Regions from separate parts of the Hylemonella sp. GW821-FHT12C09 genome, predicted to be linked through region 2. Evidence: predicted binding sites of a transcription regulator. Region 2 holds the regulator's gene; the other holds the start of a gene.
The links. The regulator sigma-54, encoded in region 2, starts transcription at its own class of promoters, with help from an activator protein. The targets are predictions, from matches to a motif close to TGGCANGNAANCTGCTTT.

Region 1 (5,176 bases), on a different contig from region 2:
CGACGCCCAGGGTCGGGAGGTCGCGGGCGAGTTGCTGGTGCGCTGGCTGCACCCCTTGCGCGGCCTGGTCCCGCCCATGCGTTTCATCCCGCTGGCCGAGGAAACCGGCCTGATCCTGCCGCTGGGGGAATGGGTGATCGGGCAGGCCTGCCAGACCCTGGCGCGCATGCAGGGCGCAGGGCTCACGCAATCGCTCTCGGTCAACGTCAGCGCGCGCCAGTTCCGCAACGAGGATTTCGTGCCGCGCGTGCAGGCCATCCTGCTGGAGACCGGCGCGCCGGCGCAGCAGCTGGTCTTCGAGGTGACCGAGAGCCTGTTCATCCAGGACTGGGACAACTCCCTGCGCCGCATCATCGAACTCGTGAAGATGGGCATCCGTTTCTCGATCGACGACTTCGGTACCGGTTACTCCAGCCTGAGCTACCTGCAGCGCCTGCCCCTGTTCGAGCTCAAGATCGACCGCAGCTTCGTGCAGGACACACCACACGACGTCAACGACACGGCCATCGTCAGTTCCATACTTTCCATGGCGCGGCACCTGGGCCTCGAAGTGGTGGCCGAAGGTGTCGAGAACCGCGCCCAGGCCGATTTCCTGAAGGCCCACCATTGCGACCGCATGCAGGGCTATCTGTTTGCCCAGCCGCAGCCGCTGGAAGACTGGCTCGCGCGCATGGGCTTGCGCGGCTGAAGGCTCCCAGGGCCGGTTTGACAGTCCCGGCCGCGCTGCGGATACTCTCCGAATCCGTTCCAGGAACAGGAGCCGCCTTTGAACACCTCCCACGATCGCCGTCAGTTCCTGCGTTCCGTTTTCCACGCGCCGGTGCGTCTGCGCCTGGGCGAACGCGAAAGCCAGGCGTTTCTGCATGATGTGTCGCTCAAGGGCGCGCTGGTCGAAGTCCCGGCCAGCTGGGGCGGGAGCGTGGGTGACGCCTGCCTGCTGCGCCTGGAACTGGCCAGCGATGCGGCCATCACCATGGAGACCACGGTCGCCCATGTCGAGGGCATCCATGTCGGCCTGCACTGCGAGCGCCTGGACCTCGACAGCATGACGCACCTGCGCCAGCTGGTCGAACACAATGCCGATGACCCGGCCCTGCTGGAGCGTGACCTCGCCACCCTGGTGACCCAGGGCCGCGCCGAAGCCTGAGCCCGGTTTCTTCGATGCAACGCCGTCTCGTCCTGGGTCTGCCCGCCCTGATGCTGGCACCGCCGGGCTACGCTGCCACGCCTGGCGAGTTGCTGGCCTCGGGCCGCCACATCCTGCTCATGCGCCACGCCGATGCCCCGGGTGTGGGCGACCCGCCGGGCTTTCGCCGGGGCGACTGTGCCACGCAACGCAATCTGGGGCCGGCCGGCCGTGAGCAGGCCCGCGCCGCCGGCCTGTGGCTGCGCAGCCAGGGTGTGCAAAGGGCGCAGGTCTGGTCCAGCCCCTGGTGCCGCTGCCTGGAGACGGCGCAGCTGCTCGGTTTTGGCGCGGTGAGCGTGGAGGAAAGCCTGGGTTCCTTCTTCGGACGATACGAACTGGCGTCTCGGCGCAACGAGGCCCTGCAGGCTTTCGTGGCGCGCCTGCTCAGTGGTCCGCCGGACCGCGCGCCCATCCTGGTCACGCACCAGGTGAACATCAGCACCTATGCGGGTGGTGGCGTGGCCAGCAGCGAGATGGTGCTGGTGCGGGTGGATCGCCAGGGCCGGCCGCAGGACACGGTGCGTTACGCGCCTCCGCCCCTGTCCTGACCTTTCCCTTCTTCATCGGGGGGCGGGCCTCAAGGTGGTGCCCGCGCGCGCACCAGTCGCGTGCACGATCCCCGCCCGCCCGCCTTGCCGCTGGCTGCCGGGGGACTCCGCCTTGTACACAAGCTGGCCTGACTATTGCATAAGACATGGCATTCCACTACCCGAGGTGCTGCCATGACCCCCTACTTCGATCCCTACAACGCTGACCGTCCGCTGATGCTCAAGTGCAGTTGCGGGCGCGAGCACACGGTGGCCGAGCATCAGCAGGAGGTCGCCAGCGCGCAGGCCGCTGCCACGCTGCGGGCGCGCAGCGAGACGGCCGAGTTCGAGGCCTACAGCAACGAGTTCATCGAGGCCACGCTGGTCAAGGCCCTGTTCCCGCAGGACGCGGTACGCCGCCGTTTCCTGCGCGCCGTGGGCAAGGGGGCGGCCATGTCGGCCATCGCCAGCGTGCTGCCCGTGGCCAGCCTGCAGGCCATGGCGCAGGAAAAAGGCGCGCTGGAGAAGAAGGAGCTGAAGATCGGATTCATCCCGATCACCTGCGCCACGCCGCTGATCATGGCGCACCCGCTGGGTTTCTACAGCAAGCAGGGCCTGAGCGTCGAGGTGACCAAGACGGCTGGCTGGGCGCTGATCCGCGACAAGATGCTGAACAAGGAGTATGACGCCACGCACTTCCTCAGCCCCATGCCCCTGGCCATGTCCCTCGGTATCGGCTCGACCGCGTCTGCCATGAACGTGGCCACCATCCAGAACACCAACGGCCAGGCCATCACGCTGGCGCTCAAGCACAAGGACAAGCGCAACCCGAAGGACTGGAAGGGCTTCAAGTTCGCCGTGCCCTTCGAGTTCAGCATGCACAACTTCCTGCTGCGCTACTACGTGGCCGAGCACGGGCTGAACCCCGATACCGACATCCAGATCCGCGTGTTGCCCCCGCCCGAGATGGTGGCCAACCTGCGCGCCGGCAATATCGATGGCTTCCTCGGCCCCGATCCCTTCAACCAGCGCGCGGTATACGAAGAAGTGGGTTTCATCCACGTGCTCACCAAGGACCTGTGGAACGGCCACCCCTGCTGCGCCTTCGGCACCAGCACCGAGTTCATTCAGAAGAACCCGAACACCTTCGCCGCCCTGTACCGTGCGGTGCTGACGGCGGCAGCCATGGCGCGCAAGGCCGAGAACCGCGAGCTGATCGCCAAGGTCATCGCGCCGGCCCAGTACCTGAACCAGCCCGAGGTGGTGCTGACCCAGGTGCTGACCGGCAAGTTTGCCGACGGCCTGGGCGGCATCCGGAACGTGCCCGACCGCGCCGATTTCGATCCCATGCCCTGGCAGAGCATGGCGGTGTGGATGCTCACGCAGATGCAGCGCTGGGGTTACATCAAGGGCGATGTCAACTACAGGCAGATCGCCGAGAAGGTGTTCCTGCTGACCGACGCGAAGAAGCACATGAAGGAACTGGACCAGAAGGTGCCCGATGGCGCCTACCCGAAGTTCAAAATCATGGGCCGCGAGTTCGACCCGGCCCAGGCCGCCGAGTACGCGCGCAGCTTCCCCATCCGCAAGACGTCCTGAAGGCACGCGTATGCAATCGCTGCGACTGCGCTCGGCCCTGCTCTCGACCCTGATCCTGCTGACCCTGCTGGGCATCTGGTACCTCGCCACGGCCACGGGCAGCCCGGCTGCGCCGGCGGCGAACCTGACGCCCGAGCAGCTGGAGTACGCCCGCATGATGGGCAAGGACCCGGGCGTGAGCAAGAGCGGCGGTTTCCCCACGCCCGCCCAGATGGGCGCCACGGTCTGGGGCCACCTCGCCAACCCCTTCTACGACAACGGACCGAACGACAAGGGCATCGCCATCCAGCTGGCCCATTCGCTGGGCCGGGTCGCGCTGGGCTTCCTGCTGGCGTGCGGGGTCGCCATTCCCCTGGGTTTTGCCATCGGCATGTCGCCGCTGCTGCACCGTGCCCTGGACCCCTTCATCCAGGTGCTCAAGCCCATCAGCCCGCTGGCCTGGATGCCGCTGGCGCTCTACACCATCAAGGACTCCTCGGTGTCGGGCATCTTTGTCATCTTCATCTGTTCGGTCTGGCCCATGCTGGTCAACACGGCCTTTGGCGTGGCCTCGGTCCGGCGTGACTGGCTCAACGTCGCCGCCACGCTGGAGGTCAGCCCCCTTCGCAAGGCCTTCCTGGTGATCCTGCCGGCGGCGGCGCCCACCATCCTCACCGGCATGCGCATCAGCATGGGCATCGCCTGGCTGGTCATCGTCGCGGCCGAGATGCTGGTGGGCGGCACCGGCATCGGCTACTTTGTGTGGAACGAGTGGAACAACCTGTCGCTGACCAATGTGATGTTTGCCATCCTGGTCATCGGCCTGGTCGGCATGGGGCTGGACCTGCTCTTCGGCCGACTGCAAAAGGCGGTGACCTATGTGGAGTGAGATGCCGGCGCAAGGACTGGCCGGCGCTGCGCAAGCAAAGGAATTCGGCGTGAAAGATTTTCTCAAGATCGAACAGCTGGGCAAGACCTACCAGGCCGGCAAGCCCGTGTTTGCCGATGTGTCCTTCACCCTGGACCGCGGCGAGTTCGTCTGCATCATCGGCCACTCCGGTTGCGGCAAGACCACCATCCTCAACGTGCTGGCCGGCCTGGACCAGGCCTCCAACGGGCACGTGTTCATGGACGGCCGAGAAGTGGTGGGCCCCAGCCTGGAACGCGGTGTGGTGTTCCAGGGCCACGCACTCATGCCCTGGCTGACGGTGCGCCAGAACATTGCCTTTGCCGTCAAGTCGCGCTGGCCTGAGTGGCCCGCGCCCAAGGTGAACGTGCATGTCGAGAAGTACGTGGCCATGGTGGGCCTGAGCCCCGCCATCGATCGCAAACCCAGCGCATTGTCCGGTGGCATGAAGCAGCGCGTGGGCATCGCCCGCGCCTTTGCCATCGCGCCCAAGATGCTGCTGCTGGACGAACCCTTCGGCGCGCTGGACGCGCTCACGCGCGGCACCATCCAGGACGAGCTGATGGGCATCGTGCGCCAGACCCAGCAGACCGTCTTCATGATCACGCACGATGTGGACGAGGCCATTCTGCTGGCCGACCGCATCCTGCTCATGAGCAACGGCAGTGAGCACGAAGGTGTCTACACGCCCGGCGGCATTGCCGAGGTGGTGGTCAACCCGCTGCCGCGTGAACGCAGCCGCGCCGGCCTGCACCACCTGGACGGTTATTACGCGCTGCGCAACCACATCGTGGATTTTCTGGTCACCCGTGCCACAGCGCACTGAAGTTTTCTTTTCGCCACCACAACATGAAGGAGTTCACATGAACCGCAACGACGTCACCGAGAAGATCATCACCGTCAAGGTCGCCAAGGGCCTCAAATGGGAGGACGTGGCCAAAAAGGTCGGCCTGAGCAAGGAGTGGGTCACGGCCGGCT
Region 2 (5,176 bases):
TGCGCTTGTCGCCCTGGGCGATGGCCGGCAGGAACTTCTGCACCATCAGGGTTTGCGCGCCGTCGCGGTTCAGCGTCTCGATGATGGCGCCCAGGTTCAGGCCCTCGTCCTTCACCCGGAAGATGCCCATGCCGCCCATGCCGTCCAGCGGCTTGAGGATGATGTCGCGGTGCTGGGTGTGGAAGTCGCGCACGGCCTGCGCTTCGCGCGTGACCAGGGTGGGCGTGGTGAACTCGGGGAACTCGAGGATGGCGAGCTTTTCCGGGTGGTCACGCAGGGCGCGCGGTTTGTTGAAGACCCGGGCGCCTTCGCGCTCGGCCTGTTCCAGCAGGTGGGTGGCGTAGAAGAATTCGCTGTCGAAGGGCGGGTCCTTGCGCATGACGATGGCGTCGAAGTCGCGCAGCGCAGCCAGGCGCTGCGCCGGCGCCAGCGGCGCTTCGTGGAACCAGTGTTCTTCGTGGCCGGTCAGGCGGATGCGACGCACATGGGCCTGCACGCCGGTGGTGGCCAGCCAGCTCAGGTGGCGCGGCTCACAGGCTGCCAGCGTGTGGCCACGGCGTTGTGCCTCGCGCATCATCGCGAAGGTACTGTCCTTGTAAGTCTTGAACGATTCCAGCGGATCGGCGACGAAAAGCAGGTTCATGGCAGGGGGTCGCAGCGTGGTGAGGGGGAGGAGCCGGGAAGTCTCTCATGAAACCAGAGAGCACGGTGGAGCAGGCCCATGGACGCGGGGCGGGTGGCCCGCTGGAAAACAGGCAAAAGCAAGGACTGGACCAGCCGTCCGACCCGATTACAATGACCGAGACCCAGAGAGCAAGATTCGTGCCTTTATGAAATTTCCCCTCCTCCGCCTCCTGCTGTGCGCGGCCTGCGCCTTGACGGCGGGCGTGGCCGGTGCCGAGACGGCCGATGCCAAGAAGCCGATGAACATCGAGGCCGATGCGCTGCGCTATGACGACCTCAAGCAGATCAGCGTCTTCAGCGGCAATGTGGTGCTGACCCGCGGCTCCATCATCATCAAGGGCACACGCATCGAAGTGCGCCAGGACCCGCAGGGTTACCAGTTCGGCGTGGTGACGGCCGAGCCGGGCCAGCGCGCCTTCTTCCGCCAGAAGCGTGACGGCGAGGACGAATACATCGAGGGTGAGAGCGAGACCATCGAATACGACGGTCGCGCCGACGTGTTCAAGCTCATCAAGGACGCCCGGCTGCGCCGCCTGCGTGGCACCCAGGTGGCCGATGTGGTGACGGGCAACATCATCCAGTACAACAGCCTGACGGACGTCTTCACGGTGGACGGCAGCCCGCAAAAGGGCGGCGAGCGTGTGCGCGCCACCCTGACGCCGCGCAACGAGACGGCCGCGCCACCGGCCCCGCGCGCCAGCGCGCCCCTGCGCACCGACAACACCCTGGGCGGAGGGCGCAAGTGAGCGACAGCCTGCAGACCGCCGCCGGCACCCTGCCGCCCGATTCCCAGCCTGACTCGGCTGTGGCCCAGGACACGCTGCCCGGCGGCGAACCCAGCCGCCTGGAGGCACGCCACCTCAAGAAGTTCTACGGCAGCCGCGAGGTCGTCAAGGACGTCTCGCTGACCGTGCGCAAGGGCGAGGTGGTGGGTCTGCTGGGGCCCAACGGCGCGGGCAAGACCACGTCCTTCTACATGATCGTGGGCCTGGTGCGTGCCAGCGCCGGCGAGATCCTGATCGACGACGATGCGGTCGCGCACATGCCCATCCACCAGCGTGCGCGTCTGGGCCTGAGCTACCTGCCGCAGGAGGCGTCGATCTTCCGCAAGCTCAACGTCGAGGACAACGTGCGCGCCGTGCTGGAACTGCAGCATGGCGAAGACGGCAAGCCCCTGCGCAAGGACGAGATCGAGCAGCAGCTCACCGCCCTGCTGCAGGACCTGCGCGTGGAGCATCTGCGCGCCTCGCCGGCACTGGCGCTGTCCGGTGGCGAGCGCCGCCGCGTGGAGATCGCGCGCGCCCTGGCCACGCAGCCGCGTTTCATCCTGCTGGACGAACCCTTCGCCGGCATCGACCCGATCGCGGTGATCGAGATCCAGCGCATCATCAGCTTCCTGAAAGCGCGTGGCATCGGCGTGCTCATCACCGACCACAACGTGCGCGAGACCCTGGGCATCTGCGACCACGCCTACATCATCAGCGAGGGCCGCGTGCTGGCCCAGGGCACCCCGGCCGAGATCGTCAACAACGCCGACGTGCGCCGGGTCTACCTGGGCGAGCACTTCAAGATGTGACTATGGCCCCCACGCTCGGCACTGGCGTGCCCTCGCTGCCTCCCGAGGGGGCTGAGGCCCGCGGCTCCAAGCCTGCCTGCGCAGGCTTGGACGGGCTGAAGAGACACGCACGTCTCGTGCCGTCATGTCTCGCGCCTTGGGGCGGCCCGGCGGCGCTCACGCCGAACCCTCTGGCTGATCGAATCAGGTACACATGAAACAGGGACTGTCGCTGCGGGTCTCCCAGCATCTGGCGCTCACGCCCCAGCTGCAGCAGTCCATCCGCCTCCTGCAACTCTCCACGCTGGAGCTGAACCAGGAAGTCGAGCAGCTGCTCGACGAAAACCCCTTTCTGGAGCGTGCCGACGACAGCGTCGAGCGCGAGGCCCACGGCCTGGAGCGTGCCGACACCCCGGTGTCGCAGGACGAGGCCGACTACGACTACAGCAGCACCCCGGCCAGTGAGGGACCGGACGAAACCGCGGCGGTGACCAGCCTGGAGAGCGAGGGCAGCTGGGAGGGGGACGGCAGCGTGGACATGTCGCCCGACGACAGCGAGTGGGGCGGCGACGCCCCGGCGCGCAACGGCGCGCGCGAGGACGACGAAGCCGACGCCACGGAGCTGGCGCGCAGCCAGGAGTCGCTGCAGGACTTTCTCAAGCGCCAGGCCCTGTCCCTGCGCCTGGGTGCCGAAGACAGCGCGGCGCTGCAGTTCCTGATCGAGTCGCTCAACGAAGACGGTTACCTGGAGGACCCGATCGAGGAGCTGGCGCGCAGCCTGACCGGGGAGGATCCGGAGCACGAGGAGGCGATGATCGCGCACTTCGCGCTGGCGCTGCGCCTGCTGCAGAGCCTGGAGCCCACGGGCGTGGGCGCGCGCAGCATGGCCGAGTGCCTGCGCCTGCAGTTGCTGGCCCTGCAGGCCGATGCGATGCGGGGTGCGGCGTCCTTGCCCGAACCGGCGGTGGTGGCGCAGGCCCTGCGCATGATCGAGCAGCCGCCCGAACTGCTGGCGCGGCGCGACCTCAGGAAACTGGCCCAGCTCTGCGGCGGCAGCGAGGCCCTGACGCGCGAGGCCCTGGGCCTCGTGGCCCGGCTGGAGCCCAAACCCGGCCGGCGCTTCGTGAACGTCGAGCGCAACGTGATCGTTCCCGACGTGCTGGTGCTGCGCAGCGGCAGCGGAGCGCAGACGCGTTTTCGTGTCCAGCTCAACCCCGACGTGATGCCCAGGCTGCGCGTGCACGACATCTATGCCAACGCGCTCAAGGGCCACAAGGCCGGCGGCCGCGAGGGCGACAACTACGCCGCCCTGCAGCAGCGCCTGCAGGAAGCGCGCTGGTTCATCAAGAACATCCAGCAGCGTTTCGACACCATCCTGCGCGTCTCCAGCGCCATCGTCGAGCGGCAGAAGAACTTCTTCATGCACGGCGAGCTGGCCATGCGCCCGCTGGTGCTGCGCGAGATCGCCGACGAGCTGGGCCTGCACGAGTCCACCATCAGCCGCGTGACCACGGCCAAGTACATGGCCACGCCCTTCGGCACCTACGAGCTCAAGTACTTCTTCGGTTCGGGCCTGGGCACCGAGTCGGGCGGCAACGCCTCCAGCACGGCGGTGCGCGCGCTGATCAAGCAGTTTGTCAACGCCGAAAATGCCAAGAAGCCGCTGTCCGACAGCCAGCTCTCCGAGATGCTCAAGGAGCAGGGCATCGAGTGCGCGCGTCGCACCGTGGCCAAGTACCGCGAAGCCTTGAAAATAGCCCCCGCCAACCTGCGCAAGGCACTCTGACGTGAACCAACTCACTCTTTTTCTTCCCTGCGCCGCCGGCGTGGAGGACTACCTGGCCGCCGAGATCCTGCGGATCACGGAACTGCCCCCGGGCTGCATCACCAAACAGCGTGGTGGTGTGGCGGTGCGTACCTCGTTTGCGCACGCCATGCTGCTCAACCTCTACAGCCGCCTGGCGCAGCGTGTGCTGGTGCTGGTGTCGTACACCGAGTACCGCAGCGAACAGGACCTGTACCGCGCCGCCATGGCCGTGCCGTGGGAGCACTGGTTCACGCCCAAGGAGAGCATCAAGGTCGAGATCACGGCGCAGCACAGCCCGCTGACCAGCCTGAACTTCGCGGCGTTGAAGGTGAAGGACGCGGTCTGCGACCGTTTCCGCGAGACCTCGGGTGGCGTGCGCCCCGATGTGGACACCCAGTGGCCCGATGTGCGCATCTACGCCCACCTGACCACCGACAGCTGCTCGCTCTACATCGACACCTCGGGTGAACCGCTGTTCAAGCGCGGCTGGCGCGAGGACAAGGGCGATGCACCCCTGAAGGAAACCCTGGCGGCGGCCATGATCGCCGCCAGCGGCTGGGCCGAGGGCAACGCCGAGGGTGACCTGACGCCGCTGTACGACCCCTGCTGCGGCAGCGGCACCATCGCCATCGAGGCGGCGCAGATCGCCTGCAACATCGCGGCCGGCTCCCTGCGCCGTTTTGCCTTCGAGAAATACCGGCCCTTCCGCGCCGCCGAATGGGCCACCATGAAGGCCGAGGCTGCGCAGGCGGTGGTCAAACCCGAGCCGGGCCAGGCCGCGCTGATCTACGGTAGCGACGTGTCGCACCGCATGGTGGACTTCGCCGAGCGCAATGCCCAGCGCGCCGGCGTGGCCGACGTGATCGAGTTCCGTGGTGGTGACGCGCTGCAGCGCCTGCCGCCTTGCGCCACACCGGGCGTGATGCTGGTCAACCCGCCCTATGGCGAACGCATCGAGGCTGGCGGCTTCGCGGGGGCTGGCGCGGGCGCCAGGGCCGGTACGCCGCGTTTTGGCGCGCGTGAGCTGCCCGAAGCCGACAGCGCCGGTGATGACCAGGCCTTCTTCGGCAAGCTGGCCAGCCACTGGAAGAAAAACTACAGCGGCTGGACCGCCTGGGTGCTCACGCCCG

Region 1: the regulator sigma-54 is predicted to act here: its motif matches at 1,859-1,876, upstream of AC1RRP_RS08145 (CmpA/NrtA family ABC transporter substrate-binding protein).

What each region holds. Positions count from the first base shown of each region.
Region 1 is NZ_JBXAQQ010000004.1:48,883-54,058, forward strand. It holds gene AC1RRP_RS08130 (sensor domain-containing phosphodiesterase) at 1-688, shown strand, start outside; gene AC1RRP_RS08135 (PilZ domain-containing protein) at 767-1,147, shown strand; gene AC1RRP_RS08140 (histidine phosphatase family protein) at 1,162-1,734, shown strand; gene AC1RRP_RS08145 (CmpA/NrtA family ABC transporter substrate-binding protein) at 1,909-3,312, shown strand; gene ntrB (nitrate ABC transporter permease) at 3,323-4,180, shown strand; gene AC1RRP_RS08155 (ABC transporter ATP-binding protein) at 4,170-5,024, shown strand; gene cynS (cyanase) at 5,062-5,176, shown strand, end outside.
Region 2 is NZ_JBXAQQ010000010.1:19,345-24,520, reverse strand. It holds gene gshB (glutathione synthase) at 1-643, opposite strand, end outside; gene lptA (lipopolysaccharide transport periplasmic protein LptA) at 831-1,430, shown strand; gene lptB (LPS export ABC transporter ATP-binding protein) at 1,490-2,260, shown strand; gene rpoN (RNA polymerase factor sigma-54) at 2,454-4,025, shown strand; gene AC1RRP_RS15580 (THUMP domain-containing class I SAM-dependent RNA methyltransferase) at 4,027-5,176, shown strand, end outside.